3 regions of the Priestia sp. FSL R5-0597 genome follow, and region 3 is predicted to be linked to each of the others. Evidence: a T-box and tRNA genes for the amino acid it is inferred to sense, from the RefSeq annotation. Region 3 holds a T-box; the other regions hold tRNA genes.

Region 1 (10,022 bases), 4.4 Mb from region 3:
CCAACCCTTGGGACCGACTACAGCCCCAGGATGCGATGAGCCGACATCGAGGTGCCAAACCTCCCCGTCGATGTGGACTCTTGGGGGAGATAAGCCTGTTATCCCCGGGGTAGCTTTTATCCGTTGAGCGATGGCCCTTCCATGCGGAACCACCGGATCACTAAGCCCGACTTTCGTCCCTGCTCGACTTGTAGGTCTCGCAGTCAAGCTCCCTTGTGCCTTTACACTCTACGAATGATTTCCAACCATTCTGAGGGAACCTTTGGGCGCCTCCGTTACATTTTAGGAGGCGACCGCCCCAGTCAAACTGCCCACCTGACACTGTCTCCCGGCCCGATCAGGGCCGCGGGTTAGAATTTCAATACAGCCAGGGTAGTATCCCACCGACGCCTCCACCGAAGCTAGCGCTCCGGCTTCTCAGGCTCCTACCTATCCTGTACAAGCTGTACCAAAATTCAATATCAGGCTACAGTAAAGCTCCACGGGGTCTTTCCGTCCTGTCGCGGGTAACCTGCATCTTCACAGGTACTATAATTTCACCGAGTCTCTCGTTGAGACAGTGCCCAGATCGTTACGCCTTTCGTGCGGGTCGGAACTTACCCGACAAGGAATTTCGCTACCTTAGGACCGTTATAGTTACGGCCGCCGTTTACTGGGGCTTCGATTCAGAGCTTCTCCCAAAGGATAACCCCTCCTCTTAACCTTCCAGCACCGGGCAGGCGTCAGCCCCTATACTTCGCCTTGCGGCTTCGCAGAGACCTGTGTTTTTGCTAAACAGTCGCCTGGGCCTATTCACTGCGGCTCTCTCGGGCTATACACCCTACCAGAGCACCCCTTCTCCCGAAGTTACGGGGTCATTTTGCCGAGTTCCTTAACGAGAGTTCTCTCGATCACCTTAGGATTCTCTCCTCGCCTACCTGTGTCGGTTTGCGGTACGGGCACCTCCCGCCTCGCTAGAGGCTTTTCTTGGCAGTGTGGAATCAGGAACTTCGGTACTATAGTTCCCTCGTCATCACAGCTCAGCTTTCATGATGAGCGGATTTGCCTACTCATCAGCCTAACTGCTTGAACGCGCATATCCAGCAGCGCGCTTACCCTATCCTACTGCGTCCCCCCATTACTCAAACGGCGGGGAGGTGGTACAGGAATATCAACCTGTTGGCCATCGCCTACGCTTTTCAGCCTCGGCTTAGGTCCCGACTAACCCTGAGCGGACGAGCCTTCCTCAGGAAACCTTAGGCATTCGGTGGACAAGATTCTCACTTGTCTTTCGCTACTCATACCGGCATTCTCACTTCTAAGCGCTCCACCAGTCCTTACGGTCTGACTTCGCTGCACTTAGAACGCTCTCCTACCACTGACATCAAAGATGTCAATCCACAGCTTCGGTGATACGTTTAGCCCCGGTACATTTTCGGCGCAGAGTCACTCGACCAGTGAGCTATTACGCACTCTTTAAATGGTGGCTGCTTCTAAGCCAACATCCTGGTTGTCTAAGCAACTCCACATCCTTTTCCACTTAACGTATACTTGGGGACCTTAGCTGGTGGTCTGGGCTGTTTCCCTTTTGACTACGGATCTTATCACTCGCAGTCTGACTCCCATGGATAAGTCTTTGGCATTCGGAGTTTGACTGAATTCGGTAACCCGTTGGGGGCCCCTAGTCCAATCAGTGCTCTACCTCCAAGACTCTCACAACATGAGGCTAGCCCTAAAGCTATTTCGGAGAGAACCAGCTATCTCCAGGTTCGATTGGAATTTCTCCGCTACCCACACCTCATCCCCGCACTTTTCAACGTGCGTGGGTTCGGGCCTCCATTCAGTGTTACCTGAACTTCACCCTGGACATGGGTAGATCACCTGGTTTCGGGTCTACAACCACATACTAAACGCCCTATTCAGACTCGCTTTCGCTACGGCTCCGCCTTATCAGCTTAACCTTGCATGGGATCGTAACTCGCCGGTTCATTCTACAAAAGGCACGCCATCACCCGTTAACGGGCTCTGACTACTTGTAGGCACACGGTTTCAGGATCTCTTTCACTCCCCTTCCGGGGTGCTTTTCACCTTTCCCTCACGGTACTGGTTCACTATCGGTCACTAGGTAGTATTTAGCCTTGGGAGATGGTCCTCCCAGCTTCCGACGGAATTTCACGTGTTCCGCCGTACTCAGGATCCACTCAAGAGGGAACGAAGTTTCAACTACAGGGTTGTTACCTTCTTCGACGGACCTTTCCAGGTCGCTTCATTTACTTCGTTCCTTTGTAACTCCGTATAGAGTGTCCTACAACCCCAAGAGGCAAGCCTCTTGGTTTGGGCTAATTCCGTTTCGCTCGCCGCTACTCAGGAAATCGCATTTGCTTTCTCTTCCTCCGGGTACTTAGATGTTTCAGTTCCCCGGGTCTGCCTTCAATATCCTATGTATTCAGATAAAGATACTGTTCCATTACGAACAGTGGGTTTCCCCATTCGGAAATCTCCGGATCAAAGCTCACTTACAGCTCCCCGAAGCATATCGGTGTTAGTCCCGTCCTTCATCGGCTCCTAGTGCCAAGGCATTCACCGTGCGCCCTTTCTAACTTAACCATTAGCGAATAAATGGTACAACATAAAGTTGTGTTATTTATTGGTTTGATTAAAGAAAAGTTTCACTTTTCCTCAGCAATTACTGTTATCTAGTTTTCAAAGAACAATCGCAACCAAAATTCTTCTTATCTAATAAGAAGAAAGTAGTGTGCTTTCTATAATTGAGAGATTGAACTCTCAAAACTGAACAAAGTGTCAAAACGTACGTCATGTAAAAATCCTTAGAAAGGAGGTGATCCAGCCGCACCTTCCGATACGGCTACCTTGTTACGACTTCACCCCAATCATCTGTCCCACCTTAGGCGGCTAGCTCCTTACGGTTACTCCACCGACTTCGGGTGTTACAAACTCTCGTGGTGTGACGGGCGGTGTGTACAAGGCCCGGGAACGTATTCACCGCGGCATGCTGATCCGCGATTACTAGCGATTCCAGCTTCATGTAGGCGAGTTGCAGCCTACAATCCGAACTGAGAATGGTTTTATGGGATTGGCTTGACCTCGCGGTCTTGCAGCCCTTTGTACCATCCATTGTAGCACGTGTGTAGCCCAGGTCATAAGGGGCATGATGATTTGACGTCATCCCCACCTTCCTCCGGTTTGTCACCGGCAGTCACCTTAGAGTGCCCAACTAAATGCTGGCAACTAAGATCAAGGGTTGCGCTCGTTGCGGGACTTAACCCAACATCTCACGACACGAGCTGACGACAACCATGCACCACCTGTCACTCTGTCCCCCGAAGGGGAACGCTCTATCTCTAGAGTTGTCAGAGGATGTCAAGACCTGGTAAGGTTCTTCGCGTTGCTTCGAATTAAACCACATGCTCCACCGCTTGTGCGGGCCCCCGTCAATTCCTTTGAGTTTCAGTCTTGCGACCGTACTCCCCAGGCGGAGTGCTTAATGCGTTAGCTGCAGCACTAAAGGGCGGAAACCCTCTAACACTTAGCACTCATCGTTTACGGCGTGGACTACCAGGGTATCTAATCCTGTTTGCTCCCCACGCTTTCGCGCCTCAGCGTCAGTTACAGACCAAAAAGCCGCCTTCGCCACTGGTGTTCCTCCACATCTCTACGCATTTCACCGCTACACGTGGAATTCCGCTTTTCTCTTCTGCACTCAAGTTCCCCAGTTTCCAATGACCCTCCACGGTTGAGCCGTGGGCTTTCACATCAGACTTAAGAAACCGCCTGCGCGCGCTTTACGCCCAATAATTCCGGATAACGCTTGCCACCTACGTATTACCGCGGCTGCTGGCACGTAGTTAGCCGTGGCTTTCTGGTTAGGTACCGTCAAGGTACGAGCAGTTACTCTCGTACTTGTTCTTCCCTAACAACAGAGTTTTACGACCCGAAAGCCTTCATCACTCACGCGGCGTTGCTCCGTCAGACTTTCGTCCATTGCGGAAGATTCCCTACTGCTGCCTCCCGTAGGAGTCTGGGCCGTGTCTCAGTCCCAGTGTGGCCGATCACCCTCTCAGGTCGGCTATGCATCGTTGCCTTGGTGAGCCGTTACCTCACCAACTAGCTAATGCACCGCGGGCCCATCTGTAAGTGATAGCCGAAACCATCTTTCAATCATCTCCCATGAAGGAGAAGATCCTATCCGGTATTAGCTTCGGTTTCCCGAAGTTATCCCAGTCTTACAGGCAGGTTGCCCACGTGTTACTCACCCGTCCGCCGCTAACGTCATAGAAGCAAGCTTCTAATCAGTTCGCTCGACTTGCATGTATTAGGCACGCCGCCAGCGTTCATCCTGAGCCAGGATCAAACTCTCCGAAGAAATGTTTGACTTGCTCATTTAAAAAATAAAAATTAACGTTGACGTTTGTCGCTTTGTTCAGTTTTCAAAGTTCAATATATTTGGAGCGGGTGATGAGAATCGAACTCACGACATCAGCTTGGAAGGCTGAGGTTTTACCACTAAACTACACCCGCAATATGGCGCGCCCGAGAGGAGTCGAACCCCTAACCTTTTGATCCGTAGTCAAACGCTCTATCCAATTGAGCTACGGGCGCTTCTTATGATGTTTACCGCCGTTGTTTTGGCGACTTTATTATAATATCATTTCTATTTTCTTATGTCAACACTTTTTTAAAAAGTTTTTTTGGTGCGGCCGAGAGGACTTGAACCTCCACGGGGTCGCCCCCACTAGGCCCTCAACCTAGCGCGTCTGCCATTCCGCCACGACCGCTAAATACACAAAATGAATAAGATGCGGGTGAAGGGACTTGAACCCCCACGTCGTAAAGACACTAGATCCTAAGTCTAGCGCGTCTGCCAATTCCGCCACACCCGCAAGAAATGAAAATGAGCCATGAAGGACTCGAACCTTCGACCCTCTGATTAAAAGTCAGATGCTCTACCAACTGAGCTAATGGCTCTTTATGGCTGGGCTAGCTGGATTCGAACCAACGCATGACGGAATCAAAATCCGTTGCCTTACCGCTTGGCGATAGCCCAATAATTTAAAATGGCGGTCCCGACGGGAATCGAACCCGCGATCTCCTGCGTGACAGGCAGGCATGTTAACCGCTACACCACGGGACCATCCAAAATTATGTATAAAACAGTCAAATGGTGGAGGATGACGGGATCGAACCGCCGACCCCCTGCTTGTAAGGCAGGTGCTCTCCCAGCTGAGCTAATCCTCCACAGAATATGTAAATAAAAATCAATGGTGACCCGTACGGGATTCGAACCCGTGTTACCGCCGTGAAAGGGCGGTGTCTTAACCGCTTGACCAACGGGCCATTATAAAATGGCGGAGAAGGAGGGATTTGAACCCTCGCGCCGCTTACACGACCTACACCCTTAGCAGGGGCGCCTCTTCAGCCACTTGAGTACTTCTCCATATGGCTCCACAGGTAGGACTCGAACCTACGACCGATCGGTTAACAGCCGATAGCTCTACCACTGAGCTACTGTGGAATAATATTTATCAGACTTCTTACATTGTAATCGACATTATATGTAATGTCAATAAGTTTTTGTAATTTCTTTGCCGTTTATTTGAGACGGCTTTATTAATTTACCATAATGAATCTATTTTAGTCAAGCATCTTCTACATTTTTTTTAATTTACCTTTACACTTCCCACAAACATATTTAACTGTGTTCACTTTTCTTTTTCGAACATATTTTTGATCACACTGCATACATACATATATGTGCTCTTTTTTCTTTCCATCACTTTCTTTTTTCAATGCCTGACAAAATCGAGGTGCGTCTACTTCTTTCATTAACCTTTTAAAGTCTTGATCTCCATGCTTATACCCTTTCCCCTCAATATGCAAATGATAGTGACAGAGCTCATGTTTAATAATTTCTACTATTTCTTGTGTGCCATATTGTTCAAAGTATTTGTAGTTTACTTCTATATTAGATGTACGTAACAAATACCTTCCGCCTGTCGTACGTAACCGAGAATTAAAAGTGGCTTCATGACGAAATGGTTTGTGAAACAGCTTCAATGAAATTTCTTCTACAAGTATTTGTAAATCCTTATCATTCATCTTATATACTCCTCTACTGTATGAAATCACCTGACTAGCTCTTTGGGCATACACTTCATTACATACTCACTATTCACCTTATCATAAATGAAAAGGAGTGATTGCCCTTATGCCAATGTGGCTACAAAAACAAATGAGGCGCGCTTATTCTGAAAAAGACCGTGCACAAATAAAATTGCTCAACCAATGTTGGTTTTTTTATCAAAAAAATAATTCCGCTTCTTAAATCACTTCTTTTTACAAATAAAATTGCCTTTTCAGAAAATCTGAAAAGGCAATTTTATTATTGATGGGGCGGAATCATCGTCAGTGCAACTCTTCCTTTTTTCATATCTACGTCTTCTACCCACACATTCACCAAATCTCCTACTGAAACGACATCGAGGGGATGCTTAACGTACCGATTCGTTAATTTAGAAATATGGACTAGACCGTCTTGCTTAACTCCTATATCGATGAACGCTCCGAAGTCTACGACGTTTCGCACCGTTCCTTCAAGCTGAATACCTTTTGCTAGATCCTCTAGCTTCAAAATATCCTGACGGAGCAAAGGTTTTGGCAGTTCATCACGAGGATCTCTTTCCGGTCTTACGAGCGCTTCTATAATGTCTTTTAAAGTAAGCTCCCCTATACTTAGTTCTTCTGATATTTCGGGTAAAGAAATATGTTTTAATGCTTCTTTTACTTTCTCCGTTCCAAGTCCAGTCTCTTTCACTTCCGCTTTCTTTAAAAGCTTTTTAACGTCTCCATATGTTTCAGGATGGATACCCGTTCTGTCTAAAGGTTCTTCACCTTCTATAATACGTAAAAACCCAATACACTGCTCATATGTTTTAGCCCCTAGACGCGGAATTTTCTTCAACTGTTTTCGGTTAGAGAATTTTCCGTTTTCATCCCGATATTTTACAATGTTTTGAGCAACTGTCTTATTTAGACCAGCAACGTATTGTAGAAGCGAAGCAGAAGCCGTGTTTGCATTCACTCCTACTTGGTTTACTACTGTCTCTACAATAAAAGTCAGTGAATCATTTAATTGCTTTTGAGACACATCATGCTGATATTGCCCTACTCCTACCGACTTAGGATCGATTTTCACAAGCTCAGCCAGCGGATCTTGCAGCCTTCTGGCAATCGATACAGCGCTTCGCTCTTCTACTTGAAAATCAGGGAATTCTTCTCTAGCAACATCAGAAGCCGAATATACGCTTGCTCCCGCTTCATTCACAATCAAATAATAAACTGGGTTTTCAATTTCTTTAAGAACATCCGCTACAAATTGCTCCGTTTCGCGAGATGCCGTTCCATTTCCAATTGCCACTACTTCAATAGGGTATTCAGCGAACATTTTCTTTAATTTATTTTGTGCTTCAGCTGCTTTTCTCACAGGAGGATGTGGATAAATAACATCAATTTTTAATACCTTGCCTGTTTCATCTACTACAGCTAATTTGCAGCCTGTTCGAAAAGCTGGATCTACTCCTAATACCACTTTCCCTTTCAATGGAGGTTGGAGAAGAAGTTTTCGTAAGTTTTCAGAAAAGATGTGAATGGCTCTTTCTTCCGCTTTTTCTGATAGGTCTTTACGAATTTCGCGTTCAATAGATGGTTCTATTAAGCGTTTATAAGCATCTTCTATAGCTGAGATGATATAACCTTCAGCTGAAGAATCCCTTTTCTTGATTACTTCTTTATGTAAATATGAAAGAATACGATCTGTAGGCGCGTCAATACTCACTTTTAAAATACCGTCTTTTTCTCCTCTATTCATAGCTAAAATACGGTGAGGAACGATTCGCTTTACCGCTTCTGTATATTCATAGTACATTTCATAGATATTTTTTTCATCTTTTTCCGGATCTTTGACTGAAGTAACAATTATGCCATCTTTTACAGTGGTCGTACGAATCCATTGACGGTAAGATGCTTCGTCAGAAATTTGTTCCGCTACAATGTCTAGGGCTCCCTGAATAGCTTCGTCAGAAGATTGAACTCCTGCTTCTTCATTTATGTATGTTTGCGCTTCAATGTTCACGTCAGAATTCGGGAAACTTAGTAGCCACTGTGCTAATCGTTCAAGACCTTTTTCTTTTGCTACAGTTGCTTTTGTACGTCGTTTTTGCTTAAAAGGGCGGTATAAATCTTCTACTTGCTGCAATTTCTTCGCTTGATGAATTTGAGCAGACAGTTCCTCAGTTAATTTCCCTTGCTCTTCAATTAATCGGTGAACTTCCTCTTTACGCTCCTCTAAATTCATTAAGTAGTTCCAGGAATCTAAAATATTCCGGATTTGGACTTCATCCAAAGCACCAGTTTGTTCTTTTCTATATCGAGCAATAAAGGGAACTGTATTACCATCTTCTACTAAAGCAATTACGTTTTGTACTTGCTTGTGTGAAATCTCTACCTCTTTACTTACACGTTGAACAATTTGATTATCTAATTTCGTTGCAACAGACACAGCTTATCCTCCTACCTAAATGAAACTTTGTCTCTATTGTAACAAAACTCACATGCAATAACACATGTGAGCTAAAAAGAAAGGCTATGCAGTTGGAAGATGACCAGCGATATACGTAATATCGTCATTATGAGATCGAATTGCTGCCTGTAGGCGTGTCGACAATTGATCGACATTCATCGAGTTAGCAAAAACAGATTTAATCTCTTTTAATTCTAAGCCATCTGTATGAATCAAAAATTTAGAACCGGAGTCATATGGGAAGGTTTGTGTGCGGAACTTTTGAATTTTCCCTGATAAAAAACCTTGAATTGGCAGAGGGTACGTTAATTTCCCCTCCGGAGAATACAGATAAAAGCGGATATTACCTACATTTGTGTAATGAAATTCGTTATGTTTTTTATCAATTTTCAAAATAGCTACTGCTGCGCCTCTTGTATGTCGAGTAGCCTTGTTGCACTTAGAAATGATCTCATCTACATCTAGATGATGATGAGCTTTCGCTACATCCGTAACAGCTACAGAAGCGGCTCTGGCTTGTTCACCGCTTCCTAATCCATCTGCCACTGCACATAGAAAATAATCATCCGTTTCTTTGACATAGTAACTATCTCCACAACACACGTTCCCTTGCTTTGGCTCTTGATATATATGAGTTTGAATCGACTTTGTATTCGGGTCTACTGTCATCACGACATATACTCCGAATCGTTAGAATCTGAGCGAGCTGCAGTCCTTAGCTTATCAAGAGCTCTTCTTTGCAGTCGAGATACATGCATTTGAGAAATCCCTAATTTCTCACCGGCATCTTTTTGACTCAGATTTTCAATAAATGTATAGCGAATTACTTCTTTTTCTCTATCGCTTAATACATGAAGAATCTTTTCTAACACTAAGCGCTGATCAGTTTTCTCATAACCCGACTCTTGTTCACCTACTAAATCAAGGATTGTAACAGTACTTCCATCAGAGTCTGCTTCAATAGAATGATCAACAGACAACGCTTGATAACTTTGCCCCATCTCCATCGTTTCTAAAATTTCTTCCTCTGTCACTCCGATATGATCAGCAATTTCTTTTACTTGAGGAGATCGCTGTAAACGGGTTGTTAGCTCTTCGACAGCTGCTTTAATTTTAGGACCTAATTCTTTGATGCGGCGCGGTACGTGAACACTCCACGTTTTATCGCGTAAAAATCGCTTAATCTCTCCAATGATTGTAGGAACAGCAAACGATTCAAAACTTCTTCCAAATGAAGCATCATACCTTCTAATAGCTCCTAACAGTCCTAGCATCCCTACCTGCACAATATCTTCATGTAAGCTTCTGCCTTTTGAATAACGACGTGCAATAGATTCAACAAGGTTCTTGTAATGTACTACTAGATCACTTTGTGCTTCTTCATCCTGCGTTTTTTGAAAGCGCTCAATTCGTTCCTGAACCTGTTCTTTAGTTAATTTCATAGGTT
Region 2 (10,022 bases), 4.2 Mb from region 3:
GGTTCGATCCCGTCATCCTCCACCATATATTATCATCGCGGGGTGGAGCAGTTCGGTAGCTCGTCGGGCTCATAACCCGAAGGTCGCAGGTTCAAATCCTGTCCCCGCAACCAAGTGGTCCCGTGGTGTAGCGGTTAACATGCCTGCCTGTCACGCAGGAGATCGCGGGTTCGATTCCCGTCGGGACCGCCATTTTAAATTTAATAAGGCTCGGTAGCTCAGTTGGTAGAGCAAAGGACTGAAAATCCTTGTGTCGGCGGTTCGATTCCGTCCCGAGCCACCATTTTAAAAACATTTGTTTTTAAAATGCCGGTGTAGCTCAACTGGTAGAGCAACTGACTTGTAATCAGTAGGTTGGGGGTTCAAGTCCTCTTGCCGGCACCACAGTTATTGTGGAGGGGTAGCGAAGTGGCTAAACGCGGCGGACTGTAAATCCGCTCCTTCGGGTTCGGCAGTTCGAATCTGCCCCCCTCCACCATTTACAGGGGCATAGTTTAAAGGTAGAACTACGGTCTCCAAAACCGTCAGTGTGGGTTCGATTCCTACTGCCCCTGCCAATTATAAAATTAATATTGCATATATACGTGGCGATTGTGGCGAAGTGGTTAACGCACCGGATTGTGGTTCCGGCATTCGTGGGTTCGATTCCCATCAGTCGCCCCATTTATAAACGATATGCATATTCCAATATTGGGCTATCGCCAAGCGGTAAGGCAACGGATTTTGATTCCGTCATGCGTTGGTTCGAATCCAGCTAGCCCAGCCATATTTGCGGAAGTAGTTCAGTGGTAGAACACCACCTTGCCAAGGTGGGGGTCGCGAGTTCGAACCTCGTCTTCCGCTCCAATTTAATTTTAATAAAGTTATTTAGTCTTGAGTAAATGGCGGCATAGCCAAGTGGTAAGGCAGAGGTCTGCAAAACCTTTATCACCGGTTCAAATCCGGTTGCCGCCTCCATTTATTTACAAGCTGCCGGGGTGGTGGAATTGGCAGACACACAGGACTTAAAATCCTGCGGTAGGTGACTACCGTGCCGGTTCAAGTCCGGCCCTCGGCACCATTTATAATTTTAACTTGCCTTTTTTATTTTGCCGATGTGGCGGAATTGGCAGACGCGCACGACTCAAAATCGTGTTCCTTCGGGAGTGTCGGTTCGACCCCGACCATCGGTACTTTAGCTTTACTTGACAGGATGATTCCTGTTTTTATTTTTACTTATTGGTCGACAAATTTTGATAATATTTGCGGGTGTAGTTTAGTGGTAAAACCTCAGCCTTCCAAGCTGATGTCGTGAGTTCGATTCTCATCACCCGCTCCATACATATTGTTATCACAACGCAGTGTCTCGCTTTCAAAGCTGAGATGTTGCGTTTTTTATTTTTAGCGTAAATATAGCGTCTATCTTGAAAAGATAGACGCTATATTTACGTACATCAGTTAATGACTTGATAGGTTGCTTCGCCGCCGTGAATTTGAATGAACATGTCACTTAAGGATTTAGTTAGTTTATAAGCCTGTTCTTCTGAAAGTGAAGGCTTTAAATAGATGAACTGTACAGCTTGTGTTGTCTTTTCAGTTACGTACGCTCGGTTAGAATCGACATAAGGGCTTCCGAAAGCTCCTAGGGCATCTTTTGAAATGATTTTATTTTCTAAAGAAATGTTACGTTCATTTAGAGCTTCGTAAGACTCTTCTTTTTTACCGATAGTAAATTCAACGTGGCCCTCTATATTAGAAGAATCATAAATTCCAATTGGTACTTCATATTGCAATGAAAAAAAGTTATTAATGTCCACAGCAGAATTGATAGAAGGAAGATACGTTTGTTTTCCTATCCGTCGAATTAAAGCTTCTATAGAAGGACGGTATTTACTTGGATCCGTTCCAAACGTTTTGAAAAGCTTTCTCCACTCGCTAACACCTTCAAATTCTGTTACTTTTTTTGACTCAAGGTCAAAATAAATGGATTCTTGAAAAAGGCGCAGACGTCCTTTTAGCATTTGAGGAGAATCGCCAACTTCAATATTTTTATACTGAATGATTCCCATTTTAAAAGAAGGGCAAAGCTGTTTAATAGCGGGTGATAATGTAAAGTTCATTTTTTTGATCCTTTCTATTATAATTAGTATTTGTTCGTTTATAGATACCATCCTATCATTTCATTGAGTGAGAAAACAGTTCAATGCATGAATATATAGAATTTCTTAGAAAGGAGGCTATTACTCACTATGAATGCGTATCAGTTGAAGGAAGAAATTATTTCATACAGCAAAGAGATTGGAATCGATAAGATTGGATTTGCGAGTGCTTCTATGTTTGATGAGTTAAAGAATCGATTGTTAGCACAGCAAGAGTTAGGTTATGCTTCAGGCTTTGAGGAACCTGATATTGAAAAAAGAGTAGATCCCACATTAGTTGTTCCAAAAGCTAGATCCATTATTTCAATTGCACTTGCGTATCCTTCTAAATTAAAGGATGCACCAAAGAGCACAAAGGAAGATCGCCGAGGGATCTTTTGCCGTGCTTCTTGGGGACAAGATTATCATACGGTTTTACGTGATAGGCTTCAAAAGCTTGAAGCTTTCATAAAAGAAAAAGTACCTGCAGCTATCCTTCAATCGATGGTAGATACAGGCGAGCTGTCGGACCGAGCTGTAGCAGAAAGAGCTGGTATTGGCTGGAGCGGTAAGAACTGTGCCATTATCACACCTGAATTCGGTTCCTACGTGTATTTAGGGGAAATGATTACAGATATCCCGTTTCCTCCTGATAAACCGATAGAAGACGGCTGTGGTACTTGTAATAAGTGCGTGGATGTTTGCCCTACCGGTGCGCTTGTAACAGGCGGTCAGCTGAATTCGCAGCGATGTATTGCCTTTTTAACCCAAACAAAAGGATTTTTAGCTGAAGAATTTCGAAGTAAATTAGGCAATCGTTTATATGGCTGTGATACATGTCAAACTGTGTGTCCTGAAAATAAAGGCAAAGACTTTCATTTTCACCCTGAGATGGAGCCTGACCCAGAACTTGCGAAGCCTAAATTAAAACCGCTTTTAACGATGAGTAATCGTGAGTTCAAAGAGAAATTTGGACATGTTTCAGGGTCATGGAGAGGGAAAAAGCCAATTCAGCGTAATGCCATTATTGCACTTGCCCATTTTAAAGACCAAACCGCTGTTCCAGATTTAATTGAGTTAATTAAAAATGACGTTCGCCCTGTCATTAGAGGAACGGCGGCATGGGCGTTAGGCAAAATTGGTGATAAAGAAGCATTAGATACACTTATGAACTTAAGAGAAAAAGAAAAGGACCAAGAAGTAATTGAAGAAATGTCAAAAGGTATAGAGATGCTTCAAGAGATCTAAACCGTATTTTTATTGATAAAGTTAGCTAATGAGTCATAGCGTATAATAAACGCTTAGAAAAGTGGTGACATTATGCTAACAAAAAGGAATGTATTATATACTTTAATTAAAGCGCGTGCGGACAGCTATGTAAAAGGTGAGCTTCATGAAGACTTTAAGCCTTTCATTGAACAGCAGTGTGAGCTAAAGCGGTCTCTTGTAAAAAAAAGAGAAGTTGATGTTTTAAAATGTAATATGAAAGGTTCTATTCAATCTGCTCATACGGATCAGGAAGAAACAAGAGTATTATATAAGGTGCACATTCAGGCATTTTTAAAACAAAACGATTTTTTCTATATAGAAGAAGAAATTGAAGATCGTTTAGCTCTTTTTTATAAAGATACACTTATTCAAGATGAGCTGCTGGTAAAGGATTTTTCTGAAGATGAGGTTGAAATGGATGTAGAAGAAGTAGAGGAAGACGAAGAAAGAGCCTCTTATTATGATCGTCTTGCAGCTGTTCAGTATGCAGAAAAACATTGGGATAAACCTAATGAAAGTTATAAGCAGTTTGAGGTAAACTGCACCAACTATATCTCACAGTGTTTGCATGCAGGAAAGGCGCCGATGCGGGGGTATCCTAAAAAAGCAAACGGATGGTGGATGAGAGGGAACGCCTGGAGCTATAGCTGGGCCGTTGCTCATTCCATGCACAGCTATTTAAGTAACTCCAAATCAGGACTTCGGGCTGTGAGGAAATCCTCAGCAAGCGAACTTGTCCCGGGAGACGTTATCTGCTACGATTTTGAAGGAGATGGAAGATGGAATCATACGACGATTGTTGTAGCAAAAGACGGTCACGGTATGCCTCTTGTGAATGCGAACACGTATAATAGTCGAATGAGATATTGGGCGTATGAAGATTCAACGGCTTACACGCCAAAGATTAAGTATGATTTTTTCCATATCGTTGATCGGTAAGTCTTTCGTTTTAGCAAGTTAGTGGTATAATGATGAATAGATTTGTTAGCAGAGGTGAAAATTTGTGGGAGTACACGTAGTGTTATTTCAACCAGAAATTCCAGCAAATACAGGAAATATTGCGCGAACATGTGCAGCAACAAATACGACGCTGCATTTAGTTCGGCCGTTAGGCTTTTCAACAGATGATAAAATGTTAAAGCGAGCTGGATTGGATTACTGGGAATTTGTAAATGTGGTGTATCATGATTCATTAGAAGAAGTATTTGAAAAGTATCCTGAAGCAGGCTTTTACTTCATCACAAAATTTGGTCAACAGCCACATACAACATTTGATTATAGTGACTTAGAGCAGGATCATTTCTTCGTATTTGGGAGAGAAACAAAGGGTCTGCCAAAGCACATTATTGAAGAGAACATGGAAAGATGTCTTCGTTTACCGATGACAGAAAATGTTCGTTCTTTAAATTTATCTAATACAGCAGCTATTTTAATCTATGAAGCGCTGCGTCAACAAAATTACGCTGGTTTATCTTAAATAAAAAGCGAGGTTCAATAAAATTTGAACCTCGCTTTTTTATTTATGTCGACGATGATATGTAGTGGTTATTTTTTAACGCCCGGTTTATCATTGTATCCCGCTCTGAAGATGGATGCTAAAAAAGCAATTGTTACTCCTAATACTAAAAGTAAGCGCATTGATTTTCCTCCTCAATCTAATTAAAAGGATTATATAGCTACTGCAGTTAAAACCGACTTCCCATATCTCATGATGATAATAATGACAAACTAACTCTTCTAGAGACGTAAGTTCTCTAATAAAATTTAACCGTTCCTTCTTACTCTTTTATTATAGCTAATAAATACTTCACTGTGAATGCCTAGCAAGGACAAATTTCTGAATTTTACAATTTAAAAAGCATGTTCAAACATTTTGCTGCATAGATTGTATTAATCTTGTTCACTAGCACCATAACTAGTAGGGGAGGTCCTTTAATGGATATATTAAAGAAAGTTGAAAGATACCGCGAAGAAGAGAATCGTCTTAAGTGGGAAGGGACATTTGAAGAGTACCTAAAGCTGATTAAAGATGAGCCTTTAATTGCTCAGCCTGCACACTCTAGAGTATACAACATGATAAAGGATGCAGGAATTGAAGAGGTAAATGGTAAAAGACATTATAAATTTTTCAGTGGACAAATGTTTGGACTTGAAGATTCGCTAGAACGCTTGGTGGAAGAATATTTTCACCCAGCTGCAAAGCGTTTAGATGTTCGTAAACGTATTTTACTTTTAATGGGTCCAGTAAGTGGTGGTAAATCGACGCTAGTGACCATGTTAAAAAGAGGGCTTGAAGCTTATTCGCTTACTGATCGAGGAGCTGTTTACGCTATTAAAGGATGCCCAATGCATGAAGATCCGCTGCATTTAATTCCACATCATTTACGTAAAGACTTCTTTGAAGAGTATGGTATCCGAATTGAAGGAAACTTATCTCCTTTAAATACAATGCGATTAGAGGAAGAGTATGGCGGCAGAATTGAAGACGTCATCATCGAACGCATTTTCTTCTCAGAGGACAAACGAACTGGAATTGGAACGTTCAGTCCTTCTGATCCGAAATCTCAAGACATTGCTGACCTAACAGGAAGCATTGACTTTTCAACAATTGCAGAGTATGGATCTGAGTCAGATCCGCGCGCTTACCGCTTTGACGGAGAGCTTAATAAAGCAAACCGGGGAATGATGGAGTTCCAAGAGATGTTAAAATGTGACGAGAAATTTTTATGGCATTTACTCTCTTTAACCCAAGAAGGAAACTTTAAAGCAGGAAGATTTGCTTTAATTAGTGCAGATGAATTAATCGTAGCGCATACAAATGAAACAGAGTATCGCTCGTTTATTTCCAATAAGAAAAATGAAGCTTTGCATTCACGAATTATTGTAATGCCTGTTCCATATAACTTAAAAGTGAGTGATGAGGAAAAAATTTATGACAAAATGATTCGTGAAAGTGACGTATCAGATGTTCATATTGCCCCTCATACGCTACGTATTGCGTCTATCTTTACTACGTTAACAAGATTAAAAGAGCCTAAAAAAGGCGATATCGATTTGTTAAAGAAAATGCGCTTATACGACGGTCAATCTGTAGAAGGCTACAACGATGCAGACGTAGAAGAGTTACAAAAAGAGTATACGGATGAAGGAATGAGCGGTATTGATCCGCGTTATGTCATTAACCGCATTTCATCTACCATCATTCGAAAAGATATTAAATCAATCAATGCATTAGATGTACTGCGTTCATTGAAGGAAGGGTTAGCACAGCATGCGTCTATTTCTGCTGAGGACCGAGAGCGTTACCTGAATTATATTTCTCTGGCGCGTAAAGAATATGATGAAATTGCTAAAAAAGAAGTGCAAAAAGCGTTCGTTTATTCTTACGAAGAGTCTGCTAAAACATTAATGGATAATTATTTAGATAATGTCGAAGCATACTGCAACAAAAATAAGCTTCGTGATCCGCTAACAGGAGAAGAGTTAAATCCAGATGATAAATTAATGCGTTCAATTGAAGAACAAATTGGTATTTCAGAAAATGCGAAAAAAGCATTCCGCGAAGAAATCTTAATTCGTATTTCCGCTTATGCACGTAAAGGAAAACGATTTGACTATAATTCTCATGAACGCTTACGTGAAGCGATTCAGAAAAAACTGTTTGCAGATTTAAAAGACGTAGTGAAAATTACAACGTCCACTAAAACACCAGATGAGCAGCAGCTGAAGAAAGTAAATGAAGTAGTGGCTCGATTGATTGATGAGCATGGATACAATTCAGTATCTGCTAATGAACTGCTGCGCTATGTAGGAAGTTTGTTAAATCGATAACTCAGTACTAACAAGAAAACATGGCACTTCCGATCTGTGCCATGTTTTTCTTATCTCTTAAAATAAACTCTGCATAATTAGGCTATTGTGTAGTACGCATTGCACTTAACCATCATATGATAAGTCATAAACATATACATGACACTAGACACTATAAAATGAATAGTTAATAGTAAAAGAATTAGTTAGCAAGTATACCATTCTTGCGCATAGGATAAGAGTAACCAACCTTTGAACTAAAGGTATTTGTCAGAAACTTTCGGTATAGCTTATGCATGCCGAGTAAAAACGTGCAGGTGTTTTTTAAATAAGGAGGGGAATAGCGTGGGAAAAGAAGTAGATAAAAGTTTTGCTGTCTCAAAAGAAGACTGGTCCCTCCATCGTAAAGGCCACGATGATCAAAAAAGACATCAAGAAAAAATTAAAGAAGCCATTAAAAATAATTTACCGGACTTAATTACAGAAGAAAATATCGTGATGTCCAATGGAAGAGAAGTTGTTAAAATCCCGATCAAATCATTGGATGAATATCGAATTCGGTACAATTATGATAAAAACAAACATGTGGGTCAAGGTGATGGAGACAGTAAAGTTGGGGATGTAGTAGCACGTGACGGATCTGCTGGAGATGGTCAAAAAGGAGCAGGAAAAGGTCAAGGAGCAGGTGACCAGGCTGGAGAAGACTACTTTGAAGCGGAAGTGTCCCTCATGGAACTTCAAGAGGCTTTATTTGCTCAATTAGAACTGCCTAATCTTCAGCGAAAAGAATCTGATCAAATTGTTGTGGAACACATTGAATTTAATGATATACGACGTACAGGTTTGATGGGGAATATTGATAAAAAACGAACGATGATGAGCGCTTATAAGCGAAACGCAATGACAGGAAAGCCTGCTTTTCATCCTATTTATCCGGAGGATTTAAAATTTAAAACGTGGAATGAAGTTATAAAGCCAGAATCGAAAGCAGTCGTTTTAGCTATGATGGATACGAGCGGTTCGATGGGCATATGGGAAAAATATATGGCACGAAGCTTTTTCTTTTGGATGACACGCTTTTTACGTACGAAATACGAAACGGTGGAAATTGAATTTATTGCGCATCATACAGAGGCAAAAGTAGTGTCAGAAGAAGACTTCTTCTCCAAAGGAGAAAGTGGAGGAACCATCTGCTCATCTGCTTACCGAAAAGCGCTTGAATTAATTAACCAAAAGTATGATCCGAGCCGTTATAATATTTACCCGTTTCATTTTTCAGATGGTGATAACTTAACTTCAGATAACGCAAGGTGTGTAAAGTTAGTAAATGAATTAATGAAAGTGTCAAATATGTTTGGGTATGGGGAAGTGAATCAGTACAATCGACATTCCACTTTAATGTCTGCGTACAAAAACATTCAAGACGAAAGCTTTAGACACTTTATTTTAAAACAAAAATCAGACGTTTTTCATGCGATGAAAAGCTTTTTTAGAAAAGAGACCGAAGACCAAAAATATGCATAACCTAAAAGGCCTAGACTTGTTATCTAGGTCTTTTTTATGCGGTTTATTCAGCGCTTCTTTGGAGATAGTAAAAGTACGACTTTATCCAAAAGGAGAATAAGTGAATGAACGAAAATATAAAGAGTGAAATGCAAAAACATCAACAAAATCAGCGGTTGAATGCAGCCGAGTTAGGTTACTTATGGGCGCAATATTTAGGCGATACGCTGTATGTATGCGTTCTTGGATATTTTCTATCTGTTGTAAAAGATCCAGAGATTAAGGAACTTTTAAAAAAAGCACATCAGTTTTCACAAACTCATGTAGACGAATTGACGGAATTATTCAGTTCAGAAAAAATTCCAATTCCAGTAGGGTTTGGGGAACAAGATGTGAACAAAGGAGTTCCTGCTTTATTCGATGATATTTTTATGGCTATTTATGTAAACGAAATGGCCATTGGAGGTATGAAGAAATATGCCAGAGCGCTAAGCGCAGTGAGAAGGCAAGATATTTATGACCACCTATCTCGATGCGTAAAAGAAAGCGACATTCTTTTAGAGAATTCTAACCACGTTATTTTAAGAAAAAGCATGCTGATGAGACCTCCGGTTATTCCTTATCCTGTAAAAGTGAATTTTGTGGACGAAAAAACATTTATATCACCATTTTTCTCTCAAATGCATCCTTTAACTTCTTTAGAGGTTACCGCTATTCAAGAAATTGTTAATACAAATGTATTAGGTAAAACGCTGATGCTGGCCTTTAGTCAAGTAGCTACCACACAAAAATTACGCTCTTATTTTTTTGATGGAGTCAAGCTTGCAAGTAAGCAAATCAAGCACTTCACCGAGTTACTGTCTGAAGCTGATTTACCAAGTCCGAGGCTGCTTGATGCATATGTAACCAACTCAACGATTTCACCGTTTTCAGATAAGCTGATGATGTATCATACTTCTACAGCGGTGACGATCGCTATTGATAACTGCGGTGCTGGTTTGTCTATGGCCTTCCGTTCGGATGTAGCAGTAGAATTTTCTCAGCTAATTGGGCGTATAGGGAAGTACGGAAAAGATGGAATTCGAATTATGATTGAGCAAGGGTGGATGGAAGAACCTCCAATGGCAACTGATCGTAAGAAGTTGGCAGAGAAATAAGAAAGATATGTTGTGGATTATCAGTAATTTTGCGGTGCTGAAACATATATAGCTAAATGAAAATAGGTTGCTCTAGACCCACTTGAATGAACAGTGATAAGATAAAAAAGCTGATTTTTCAAGAAGTAAGTCGAGGTGTGCAAATGAATAATAGTATAAGGGAGTC
Region 3 (10,022 bases):
ATTTATATCATTTTTTGTAAATATTGTGTTAATTTGCGTTTTCTCTTTTATTTTTCTGTCGATTTTGTGTACAATAAGGATAAGGACTGAAATAGTGCTTGACATCTCAGAGTTATAAAGAAGTTGTGCCTTACGAAAAACGAATAAGGAAGTGGTTTTTTGAAACCTTCAACTAATCGAATGCTAACTCGTATCAAATCGGTCTATATGTTCATTTGTAAAAATGGAACAGTTACAACGCAAGAGCTCGTAGACGAATTTGGTATTACACCAAGAACCATTCAGCGTGACTTGAATGTGTTAGCATATAATGATTTAGTTCGCAGCCCAAGTCGCGGTACATGGACGACTACGCAAAAGAAGGTCAAGATGTCATCCTAGTAAGTTTATTTCAAGGGTAGTAAGTGATTTATATATAGAGATAAAATTCTACGCAGTAGAAAGTCAAGACTTGGACGAGTGCATAGTCCCCCGCTCCATTTGCACGTCAAGCAGAGTTGGTACTCGTTTAAGTGCTTTAACGTGAAATGTTTCACTTGTCGAATAAAGTGGACAAAAAAAGGAACCATTTTAGACTTAGGTTCCTTTTTCTTTCGCCTCTTCTTAGGCATTTGATTTTTGTAATAAAGCTAGTTCTTCTTCCGTTAACTCCCTGTACTCTCCTAAATCTAACGACTCGTCTAATAGCAAAGCTCCCATAGATAAACGTTTTAAATACGTTACTTTTTTTCCTCTTGCTTCAAACATACGCTTCACTTGATGAAATTTCCCTTCAACGATCGTTAATTCAATTTCTGATTCCACACCGCTTGTTAGTACCTTTAACTCTGCTGATTTTGTTACGTATCCATCATCAAGAGTGACACCCTGTCTAAATGCTTCAGCATCTTCTTCAGTCACCGGCGCATTAATTTTTGCAAAATACGTTTTAGGAACGTGCTTTTTAGGAGATAGCAGCTGATGTGCAAGCTGACCGTCATTTGTCAGCAGCAAGAGCCCTTCTGTATCTTTGTCTAAACGCCCTACCGGAAATGGGTCATACACAGCATCGTCAATTTCCAATAAGTCCAAAACTGTTTCATGAAGAGAATCTTCCGTCGCTGATATGACACCTTGCGGCTTATGCAGCATAAAGTAAACAAATTCTCGGTAAGAAACGGCTTCGCCATGCACAGTTATTTCTTGTTCATCTGGATTAACATGTACCTTAGCACCTTTAACCGCTGTACCGTCTACCTTAACAGCTCCAGTCTTTAAAAGACCTTTAACTTCTTTTCGGCTTCCGTACCCAATGGTAGAAAGCAATTTATCCAAACGCATGTAATATCCTCCTTTTTTTGAAAAGAAGATGACTCTAACGAGTCATCTTCTTATGCACTGCGCTGTTTATTTCGGCGCAGTATCTTTCGTTCAATTGCACCTGTTACCCTCGCTCCCATTACTTTTTCAAGCAGGCTTGAACGATAGGTAATAATAAAGTAAATAAGGCCGCCTACTGCTGCTCCTATAATCGTAATAACCGTGGCAGAGAATCGTCCTGGGGTTGTAAACAGACCAATTACTACTGAAACAATTTTTACGCTGATTCCCATAATCGCAACAAAAATGAGAATGAGCACAGAGCGTTTTATAAACTCACTGTAGTTATATTTTGCGTGTTTTTGAATAAGCGCAAACATATAAACAAGAGATACGATATAGCCTAGTGCTGTCGCTAAAACTGAACCGATCTCGTGGAACATAAGAATAAATGGCACGTTCACGACAATTTTCACAATCAATCCAAATAATAGACTTAAAACAGCATATTTTTGTTTGTTGATCCCTTGTAAAATAGCTCCATTAACCGTGAAAAACGAGAACAATAAAGCTACGGGTGCATAATAAAGCAAGACATTTCCACCCGCATCCGATGCATCTGTTCCAAAGAAAAACGTATATGCTGGACCAGCTAAAGCCATTAACCCTACAGATGCTGGCAGCACAAGAAACATAATCGTTTGATATGTTTGATCAATTTGCTTTTGCAATACATTATAATCTTTATTCACAAATGAACGTGTAATCGTTGGTACAAGAGTCAAACCGAATGCAGTAGCTAATGAAACAGGAATCATCACAAGCTTTGGAACATAAGACTGAACAATTCCGTTCATGGACTCCGCTATTTCTTTTTGTCCAGCCGCTACCATCGCACGGTTAAATGTGAATTGATCCACATACTGATAAAGCGGAATAGCTAAGCTGACAAATACATAGGGCAATGAATACGTAAGCAGCTCTTTAAAAATGGATACGGTAGAAATACGCGTAGGCGTTACCGTCTGCTCGTTCACCATTTTATCGAGATGAGGCTTTCGTTTTTTCCAGTACCAAATTAATACGGCAAGTCCAGCAAGAGCTCCTACAAAAGCACCCATTGTAGCAAATCCAACGGCTAGCGCAAGACTCCCATGTACAACTTTGATGACGATATAAGTGGATGCTAATAAAAAGACAACCCGCACAAGTTGTTCAACTACTTGTGAAACAGCTGTGGGTCCCATAGACTGGTGACCTTGGAAAAATCCTCGCATTAAACTCATCATCGGTACTACAATTAACGCAACACTAACCATTCGCATAACCATTACTACATCTTCTAAGGAGTTATTTAAATCAGAGCCTCCAAGTGTAATTCTAGACATAACAGGCGCTAACGAATATAAAAGTAAAAATGCAAGTATTCCTGTGACAAGCATTAATTTCATGCCGGCCCGATACATTCTTCTACTCGTATAATAATCACCGAGTGCATTATATTTTGATACAAATTTCGATACGGCCATTGGCATACCGGCTGTAGCAATACTTAAATAAATAGCATATTGGTTATATCCATAACCAAACAGTGCTCCCCCTACGGTTCCAACAAGGATCGCAAATGGAAATAAATAAATCATTCCCAGAATTCGGGATACATAAGTGCCAAGCGTTAGCACAAAGGTCCCTCTTAACAATTTTGAATCAGACATACGTTTGCCTCCGATACTTAATGTTACATACTGATAATAATGATAGAATTGAAAAGAAGCAAGTGAGAGTATACACTAAGAAAGGTCTTATACTCACTCACACTCGTCAACAAGCTAAAAAACAAAGACTATAGCCCATTTTATCCAATGTTGAGAGATTTGTCAGTGAACAAACTAAAATTTTTTAAGAATAGACAGGTTGGTGAAAGTATGATATATGATGTAGTCGTAATCGGAGGAGGACCTTCTGGTTTGATGGCATCGATTGCAGCTGGTGAGTCAGGTGCAAACGTATTATTAATTGATAAAGGCAATAAACTTGGACGAAAGCTTGCCATTTCTGGAGGGGGCCGCTGTAATGTAACAAACCGCCTTCCGATTGATGAACTTATTAAACACATTCCAGGAAACGGACGCTTTTTATACAGTGCGTTTTCTGTTTTTAATAACGAAGATATCATCTCCTATTTTGAAGGCCTTGGAATTAAATTAAAAGAAGAAGATCACGGGCGTATGTTTCCGGTTAGCAATAAAGCACAATCTGTTGTTGATGCATTAATTAGTGAACTTCACCGTCTTCGTGTAACAATTCGCACAAACACAGCCGTTAAACGCGTAAACTATGAAAACAACACCGTGAAAGAAGTTGTGCTTCAAAACGGAGAAGCAATCCAAACGAAAAGCGTTGTGATTGCAGTAGGCGGAAAATCAGTGCCTCATACGGGTTCGACAGGAGACGGTTATCAATGGGCAAAAGATGCAGGTCATAAAATTACTGAACTTTACCCAACAGAAGTTCCTATTACATCTAGCGAACACTTTATTAAAACAAAAACGCTTCAAGGTCTATCGCTTCGCAACGTAGGACTAAGCGTACTTAATAAAAAAGGCAAACCTGTCATAACTCATCAGATGGATATGATTTTCACTCACTTTGGCATCTCTGGCCCTGCCGCTCTTCGCTGCAGCCAATATGTTGTTAAAGAGTTAAAGAAACAAAAAAGCAACACTGTTCAAATGTCTCTTGATTTATTTCCTAGCCAAAACGAAGAAGAGATTTTTCAACAATTAGTCAAAACAACAAAAGAAGAGCCGAAAAAAGTGATTAAAAATGTTTTAAAAGGTTTTGTATCTGAACGCTATCTATTATTTTTACTCGAGCAAGCAGACATTGATAGCCAAGCGCTAGCGGGACAGCTTCAGCATGAAAAACTGAGAGAATTCTCGAGAATGTGCAAACGATTTGAATTTGCTGTAAACGGCACACTTTCTTTAGAGAAAGCCTTCGTCACAGGAGGCGGAGTATCCGTTAAAGAAATTCACCCAAAAGAAATGTCTTCTAAATTTATGCAAGGCCTTTACTTCTGCGGGGAAATTCTTGATATCCACGGATATACTGGAGGATACAATATTACTTCTGCCCTTGTAACAGGCCGTTTGGCTGGCAGTAATGCAGGAGAATTTGCAACAAGCCTAGCATAATATGCTAGGCTTTATACATAACCATGGCTGAAAAACAGTACACCTGCTCATCACGATCAACATCCACTGTGACTTGGTACTTAATATCCACGACGTCTTCATCTTCTAATTTGCGTAAAAATCGGTTCACCGCAAACTCTAAATCTTTTTCATGCTCTTTATCAAACATTTTCACCTGTATCATAGCTTCTACCACCTTGTCCTATCAAATTTGTTTCAATCAGAATGGACTGCTTCTCTCAATGATGGCTTTCGTACTGATTTTCAACTTCTTCCTACCTCTATTTTTATGAAGACTTTTATAGATTTAGTCATCATTTGTTTTGCTACTATCATTTTAGTCGAATGGTAGAAGTTTCATTCCAAAAGAAAAAAGCGCCTGTCAAAGGCGCTTTTTCTTATTTATTAACCGTTTTTCCTTCCCACTCTAACATACCGCCAACCATATTTGTTACTTTATAACCTTGTTCTTGAAGGTAGTAACATACGTTTTCACTGCGGCGTCCAGAACGGCAAATGAAAATATATTCTTTTTCTTTATCGAAATAATCCACATTAGTTGGAATATCATTCATACGAATGTGTTTAGCAGTTGGAATCATTCCTTCTGCTACTTCCTCATCTTCGCGAACATCAACTAAATGAAGCTCTTCTCCATTTTCCACGCGTTTTTGAAGCTCTTCAGGCGTAATCACTTTTACTTCTTCCATCTTCGTCATTCCTCTCTATTCTTTCATTCAGCTTGCTATCGCTATTGTAGCAAATTCAAATACCTTTATGCCACTAAATAAGAAAAGCTTAAGCAGCAGCCTACCTAAGCTTTTCCAATCGTAGTTAAAGGTTTAACTAAGGGCCTGATGTCAACCCCGAAAGGGGGACATCAGACGCTTAGGTCTAGAACAGCCCCCCTGACTGCTCTTTAGTCAGGGGGGCTGTTCTACATCAATACTTAATTAGCTACGATGTTTACTAATTTACCAGGCACAGCAATCACTTTGCGTACTGTCTTACCTTCAATGAACTCTTGAACATCTTCATTAGCCATTGCAATATCTTGAAGCTCTTCACGAGATGCCTCAGCAGGTACGTTTAATTTTGCACGTACTTTACCGTTAATTTGAACGACAATTTCCACTTCATCATCTACAAGTTTCGCTTCATCAAACGCAGGCCAAGCTTCATATGAAATCGTATCTTCGTGGCCTAGTTTGCTCCATAATTCCTCAGTTGTATGAGGACAAATTGGTGCTAATAGCTTCACAAATCCTTCTACGTATTGCTTTGGCAGCACATCAACTTTGTATGCGTCGTTGATGAATACCATAAGTTGAGAGATACCTGTATTAAAACGAAGACCTTCGTAATCTTCCGTTACTTTTTTCACCGTTTGGTGATATACGCGTTCAAGTGTAGTATCATTGCTTTCTTGAACCTTGCTGCTTAATTCACCATTATCCTCGATAAGTAAACGCCATACACGATCTAAGAAACGGCGTGCACCATCAAGCCCTTTTGTTGACCAAGCAATGGATGCATCTAACGGTCCCATAAACATTTCGTAAAGGCGAAGCGTATCTGCACCGTGGCTTTCTACGATTTCGTCTGGGTTTACAACGTTACCTTTTGACTTACTCATTTTTTCATTGTTTTCTCCAAGAATCATACCTTGGTTAAACAGTTTTTGGAACGGCTCTTTTGTTGGAACTACGCCGATATCATATAAAAATTTATGCCAGAAACGAGCATACAATAGATGAAGAACAGCGTGTTCAGCTCCACCGATATAAATATCAACCGGCAACCATTCTTTTAATTTGTCTGCATCTGCTAATGCTTCGCTGTTCGTTGGATCAATGTAGCGTAAGTAATACCAGCAGCTGCCTGCCCATTGAGGCATTGTATTTGTTTCGCGGCGCCCTTTTTTGCCCGTTTCCGGATCTACAACGTTCACCCAGTCATCAATGTTTGCTAATGGAGATTCACCTGTACCTGACGGCTTGATTTCAGTTGTTTTTGGTAAAACAAGCGGAAGCTGATCTTCAGGAACTGCAGTTGTTGTGCCATCTTCCCAGTGAATAACAGGAATCGGTTCACCCCAGTAGCGCTGACGGCTGAATAACCAGTCACGCAGACGGTATGTTACTTGTTTTTCACCTTTTTCATTTGCTTGAAGCCACTGAATCATATTTGAAATTGCTTCTTCTTTGTCTAGACCATTTAAGAAGTCTGAATTAACGTGCTCGCCGTCGCCTGTATAAGCTTCTTTTGAAACGTCTCCACCCGCTACTACTTCTTTAATCGGCAGTTCAAATTTAACAGCAAACTCATAATCACGCTCATCATGAGCAGGAACAGCCATAATTGCACCTGTACCATAGCTCATTAGAACATAGTCAGCAATCCAAATTGGCATTCTCTCACCGTTTACAGGGTTAATTGCATAAGCACCTGTGAATACGCCCGTTTTGTCTTTAGCTAAGTCTGTACGCTCTAAATCGCTTTTGCTTTTAATTTGATCTAAATACGCTTCTACCGCTTCTTTTTGTTCGGCTGTCGTAATTTTATCCACAAACGGATGTTCAGGTGCTAAAACGGCATACGTTGCCCCAAACAGCGTATCAGGACGCGTTGTGAACACAGTAAATGTTTCGTCATATCCATCAATTGTGAAGTGAACGTGAGCTCCTTCAGAGCGGCCAATCCAGTTTCGCTGCATTTCTTTAATACTTTCTGGCCAATCAAGATCATCTAAATCTTCTAGTAAACGATCTGCATAAGCTGTGATTTTAAGCATCCACTGCTTCATTGGACGACGCTCAACCGGATGCCCACCGCGCTCACTTTTGCCATCTATAACTTCTTCGTTTGCAAGTACTGTTCCCAACGCAGGACACCAGTTAACAGCTACTTCATCCACATAAGCTAAGCCTTTTTTATATAACTGTAAGAAAATCCACTGCGTCCATTTGTAGTAGTTAGGATCAGTTGTATTAATTTCACGCTCCCAATCGTAAGAGAAACCTAACGATTTGATTTGACGACGGAAATTATTAATGTTAAGTTCAGTGAACTCAGCCGGATCGTTTCCTGTATCTAATGCATACTGCTCAGCAGGTAGTCCGAATGCATCCCATCCCATTGGATGAAGTACATTGTATCCTTGCATACGCTTCATACGAGATAAAATGTCCGTTGCTGTATAACCTTCTGGATGCCCAACGTGTAAACCCGCCCCAGATGGATAAGGGAACATATCTAATGCGTAAAACTTACGCTTTCCTTCATCTTCTGTTGTTCTAAATGTTTTATTTTCTTCCCAAACTTTTTGCCATTTTTGTTCGATCTTTTCATGATTAAAAGCCATACATAATCCTCCTTGTACGCTCCAGCTGTATTTAATTAAACTAAAAAACCCCTCATCCCTCAAACAAAGGGACGAGAGGTTGAATAAACTTCCCGCGGTACCACCCAAATTAGCACAATTATGTACTCACTCATTTTCCTTAACGCGGATAGACGGTAAATGTTACTTTACTTCACATTTACAACTCCAAGGTGAGTTCATGAACGCCCGTTTGCTGACTCGCACCACCCGTCAGCTCTCTTAGCTCGCTTCGTTCACTACTATTCCTTATCATAGTTTTTACATCATACTACCTTGTATTGTAAATAATATGTTCGCAAACTGCAAGTTGTTCAACGGATTTTGTAAAAGTTTCTACACTGCCTCACTGCTTTGTTGCTAAATCCCCTCTTTCATTCTTATATATGAACAACTTCTCCCAAAAACATACATACAACGCCAAACAAAGAGATTTAGACATAATTAAGTTAATCCTATCTAAAGCTGAATAAATAGGATATCTGGACTCCTTGCTACAAAACTGTTCATTTCCGTGCAAGGCTTCATCTTGCGCTCCAATCAACAGCTTAAAGCAACTAAACACATAAAAGCCGAGTTCACCATAATAATGAAAAGATCCGAACGATTTATCGTTCGGATCTTCCTTCAGCTAAAATACTTTTGTCCCCGCCTCTACTTTCTTTAACAGCTATTATTAAATACCAAATCCAAAAGAAAACAGGATAATCGCAAGTACGAGACCAACAAGCGGAACAATTACCGTCATCGCTGCAACTGATCCATACGCATCTTTATGAGTTTCTCCACAAATAGAATTAATTGTGGTGACGACATAACCATTATGAGGCAAGGAATCTAATACGCCAGAAGATATAGCTACTACACGATGGAGAGCTTCTGGATTTACACCAGCATCTAGATAGTGAGGGGCTAAAATTGGCAAAGCAATCGCCTGACCTCCTGAAGCCGAACCTGTCATCCCCGCGATAACACTCACCGCAATAGCTCCCCCTATCAACGGACTGCCTGGAATATGCGTCATGGCATCTACAGCCACTCCAAACGCGGGAACAGCCTTAGCAACCCCTCCAAAACCTACGACAGCAGCTGTATTCCCAATTGCAATTAACGCTCCAAGCGTCCCTTCTGATGCTGCATTCCAAAATCCTTTAAAGTGTTTTCGGTTCACAATGTATGTGACAATAATACCGCTTAAAAGTGCGACAATCAACGCAGATTGCTGAAGCGGCTTATGAAGTGCAAAAGAAATAATGAGCACGACCACAAGCGGAAGCAAACTTAATAACGGATTAGGAAGAGACTGATTTTCCGTTACTGCTGGATCTTTCTCGCGTGATATAAAACGCTCTCCATTTTTAACTGCTTTTGAAATCAAGCGCTTTAACCACCAGTAGCCGAATACAGCCATCACTACCGCTACAACTAAACTAACTTCCCATCCTGCATACGGACTAGTCTTTAAATATTCAATTGGAATCCAGTTTTGGATTTCAGGCGATCCAGCCGAGGTCATCGTAAACGTAACGGAACCGAATGCTAAAGCAGCAGGGATAAACCGCCTCGGCAAATCAGCTTGTTTGAATAAGCTTAAAGCCATTGGATAGACAGAGAATGCTACTACAAACAGACTGACTCCTCCATATGTTAAGACCGCACAGGCAAGTACAATCGCCAACACTGCTCTTTTCATTCCTAGTTTACTGACAATCCAGCGAGAAACACTATCAGCGGCCCCGCTGTCTTCCATCACTTTTCCAAAAACGGCGCCCAATAGAAACATTAAATACCAAGAAGCAATAAATCCTGTGAAACCAGACATATAATTCCCAACAAAATTTGCTTCTCCTTCTTTCACCAGCTGTGGAAATAAAGGCATTCCGCTTGTTAACGCAACAACTAAAGCACTAAGCGGACCTGCTATAAATAAATTCATGCCTCTCATCGTTAATACAATGAGCAGCAATAATCCTCCAATTAATCCAATCATACTAAGCATATTCTAGCCCCCCAAGAAGTTATATAATTAGAAAACGCTTACATTTTTACAGGTATATACTCCTTTCTTTGCTTGTCACGACCCTTACTATATTATTAAAGGAATACTGAAGACATTCCTACGTTTATTGAACAGTCAAAAATAA

What was found. The T-box of region 3 lies ahead of leuS (leucine--tRNA ligase). A T-box ahead of a tRNA ligase gene usually reads a tRNA of that ligase, here a tRNA-Leu.
Region 1: it has a tRNA-Leu gene. The T-box ahead of leuS (leucine--tRNA ligase) is inferred to sense a tRNA for this amino acid. The anticodon was not compared.
Region 2: it has a tRNA-Leu gene. The T-box ahead of leuS (leucine--tRNA ligase) is inferred to sense a tRNA for this amino acid. The anticodon was not compared.

What each region holds. Positions count from the first base shown of each region.
Region 1 covers NZ_JBBOUZ010000001.1:204,625-214,646, reverse strand. Annotated here, with positions in the region: rRNA gene MKX72_RS01255 (23S ribosomal RNA) at 1-2,586, opposite strand, end outside; rRNA gene MKX72_RS01250 (16S ribosomal RNA) at 2,812-4,363, opposite strand; tRNA gene MKX72_RS01245 (tRNA-Gly) at 4,445-4,518, opposite strand; tRNA gene MKX72_RS01240 (tRNA-Arg) at 4,523-4,599, opposite strand; tRNA gene MKX72_RS01235 (tRNA-Leu) at 4,690-4,775, opposite strand; tRNA gene MKX72_RS01230 (tRNA-Leu) at 4,798-4,880, opposite strand; tRNA gene MKX72_RS01225 (tRNA-Lys) at 4,893-4,965, opposite strand; tRNA gene MKX72_RS01220 (tRNA-Gln) at 4,970-5,044, opposite strand; tRNA gene MKX72_RS01215 (tRNA-Asp) at 5,056-5,131, opposite strand; tRNA gene MKX72_RS01210 (tRNA-Val) at 5,160-5,235, opposite strand; tRNA gene MKX72_RS01205 (tRNA-Glu) at 5,260-5,334, opposite strand; tRNA gene MKX72_RS01200 (tRNA-Ser) at 5,344-5,434, opposite strand; tRNA gene MKX72_RS01195 (tRNA-Asn) at 5,438-5,512, opposite strand; gene MKX72_RS01190 (SprT family protein) at 5,647-6,096, opposite strand; gene cmpA (cortex morphogenetic protein CmpA) at 6,206-6,322, shown strand; gene MKX72_RS01180 (Tex family protein) at 6,380-8,554, opposite strand; gene MKX72_RS01175 (PP2C family serine/threonine-protein phosphatase) at 8,639-9,244, opposite strand; gene sigB (RNA polymerase sigma factor SigB) at 9,244-10,022, opposite strand, start outside; gene rsbW (anti-sigma B factor RsbW) at 10,004-10,022, opposite strand, start outside.
Region 2 covers NZ_JBBOUZ010000001.1:407,036-417,057, forward strand. Annotated here, with positions in the region: tRNA gene MKX72_RS02160 (tRNA-Val) at 1-25, shown strand, start outside; tRNA gene MKX72_RS02165 (tRNA-Met) at 37-113, shown strand; tRNA gene MKX72_RS02170 (tRNA-Asp) at 117-192, shown strand; tRNA gene MKX72_RS02175 (tRNA-Phe) at 208-283, shown strand; tRNA gene MKX72_RS02180 (tRNA-Thr) at 309-384, shown strand; tRNA gene MKX72_RS02185 (tRNA-Tyr) at 395-478, shown strand; tRNA gene MKX72_RS02190 (tRNA-Trp) at 484-557, shown strand; tRNA gene MKX72_RS02195 (tRNA-His) at 588-663, shown strand; tRNA gene MKX72_RS02200 (tRNA-Gln) at 692-766, shown strand; tRNA gene MKX72_RS02205 (tRNA-Gly) at 772-846, shown strand; tRNA gene MKX72_RS02210 (tRNA-Cys) at 884-957, shown strand; tRNA gene MKX72_RS02215 (tRNA-Leu) at 972-1,060, shown strand; tRNA gene MKX72_RS02220 (tRNA-Leu) at 1,091-1,172, shown strand; tRNA gene MKX72_RS02225 (tRNA-Gly) at 1,245-1,318, shown strand; gene MKX72_RS02230 (B3/B4 domain-containing protein) at 1,434-2,099, opposite strand; gene queG (tRNA epoxyqueuosine(34) reductase QueG) at 2,229-3,365, shown strand; gene MKX72_RS02240 (amidase domain-containing protein) at 3,438-4,325, shown strand; gene trmL (tRNA (uridine(34)/cytosine(34)/5-carboxymethylaminomethyluridine(34)-2'-O)-methyltransferase TrmL) at 4,390-4,863, shown strand; gene MKX72_RS02250 (PrkA family serine protein kinase) at 5,322-7,217, shown strand; gene yhbH (sporulation protein YhbH) at 7,542-8,720, shown strand; gene MKX72_RS02260 (DUF3231 family protein) at 8,825-9,856, shown strand; gene MKX72_RS02265 (cation diffusion facilitator family transporter) at 10,000-10,022, shown strand, end outside.
Region 3 covers NZ_JBBOUZ010000001.1:4,638,435-4,648,456, forward strand. Annotated here, with positions in the region: gene MKX72_RS24435 (DeoR family transcriptional regulator) at 160-381, shown strand; gene MKX72_RS24440 (pseudouridine synthase) at 604-1,320, opposite strand; gene MKX72_RS24445 (putative polysaccharide biosynthesis protein) at 1,371-3,014, opposite strand; gene MKX72_RS24450 (BaiN/RdsA family NAD(P)/FAD-dependent oxidoreductase) at 3,225-4,496, shown strand; gene MKX72_RS24455 (sporulation protein Cse60) at 4,501-4,680, opposite strand; gene MKX72_RS24460 (rhodanese-like domain-containing protein) at 4,895-5,206, opposite strand; gene leuS (leucine--tRNA ligase) at 5,446-7,860, opposite strand; T-box leader at 7,925-8,143, opposite strand; gene MKX72_RS24470 (GntP family permease) at 8,555-9,877, opposite strand.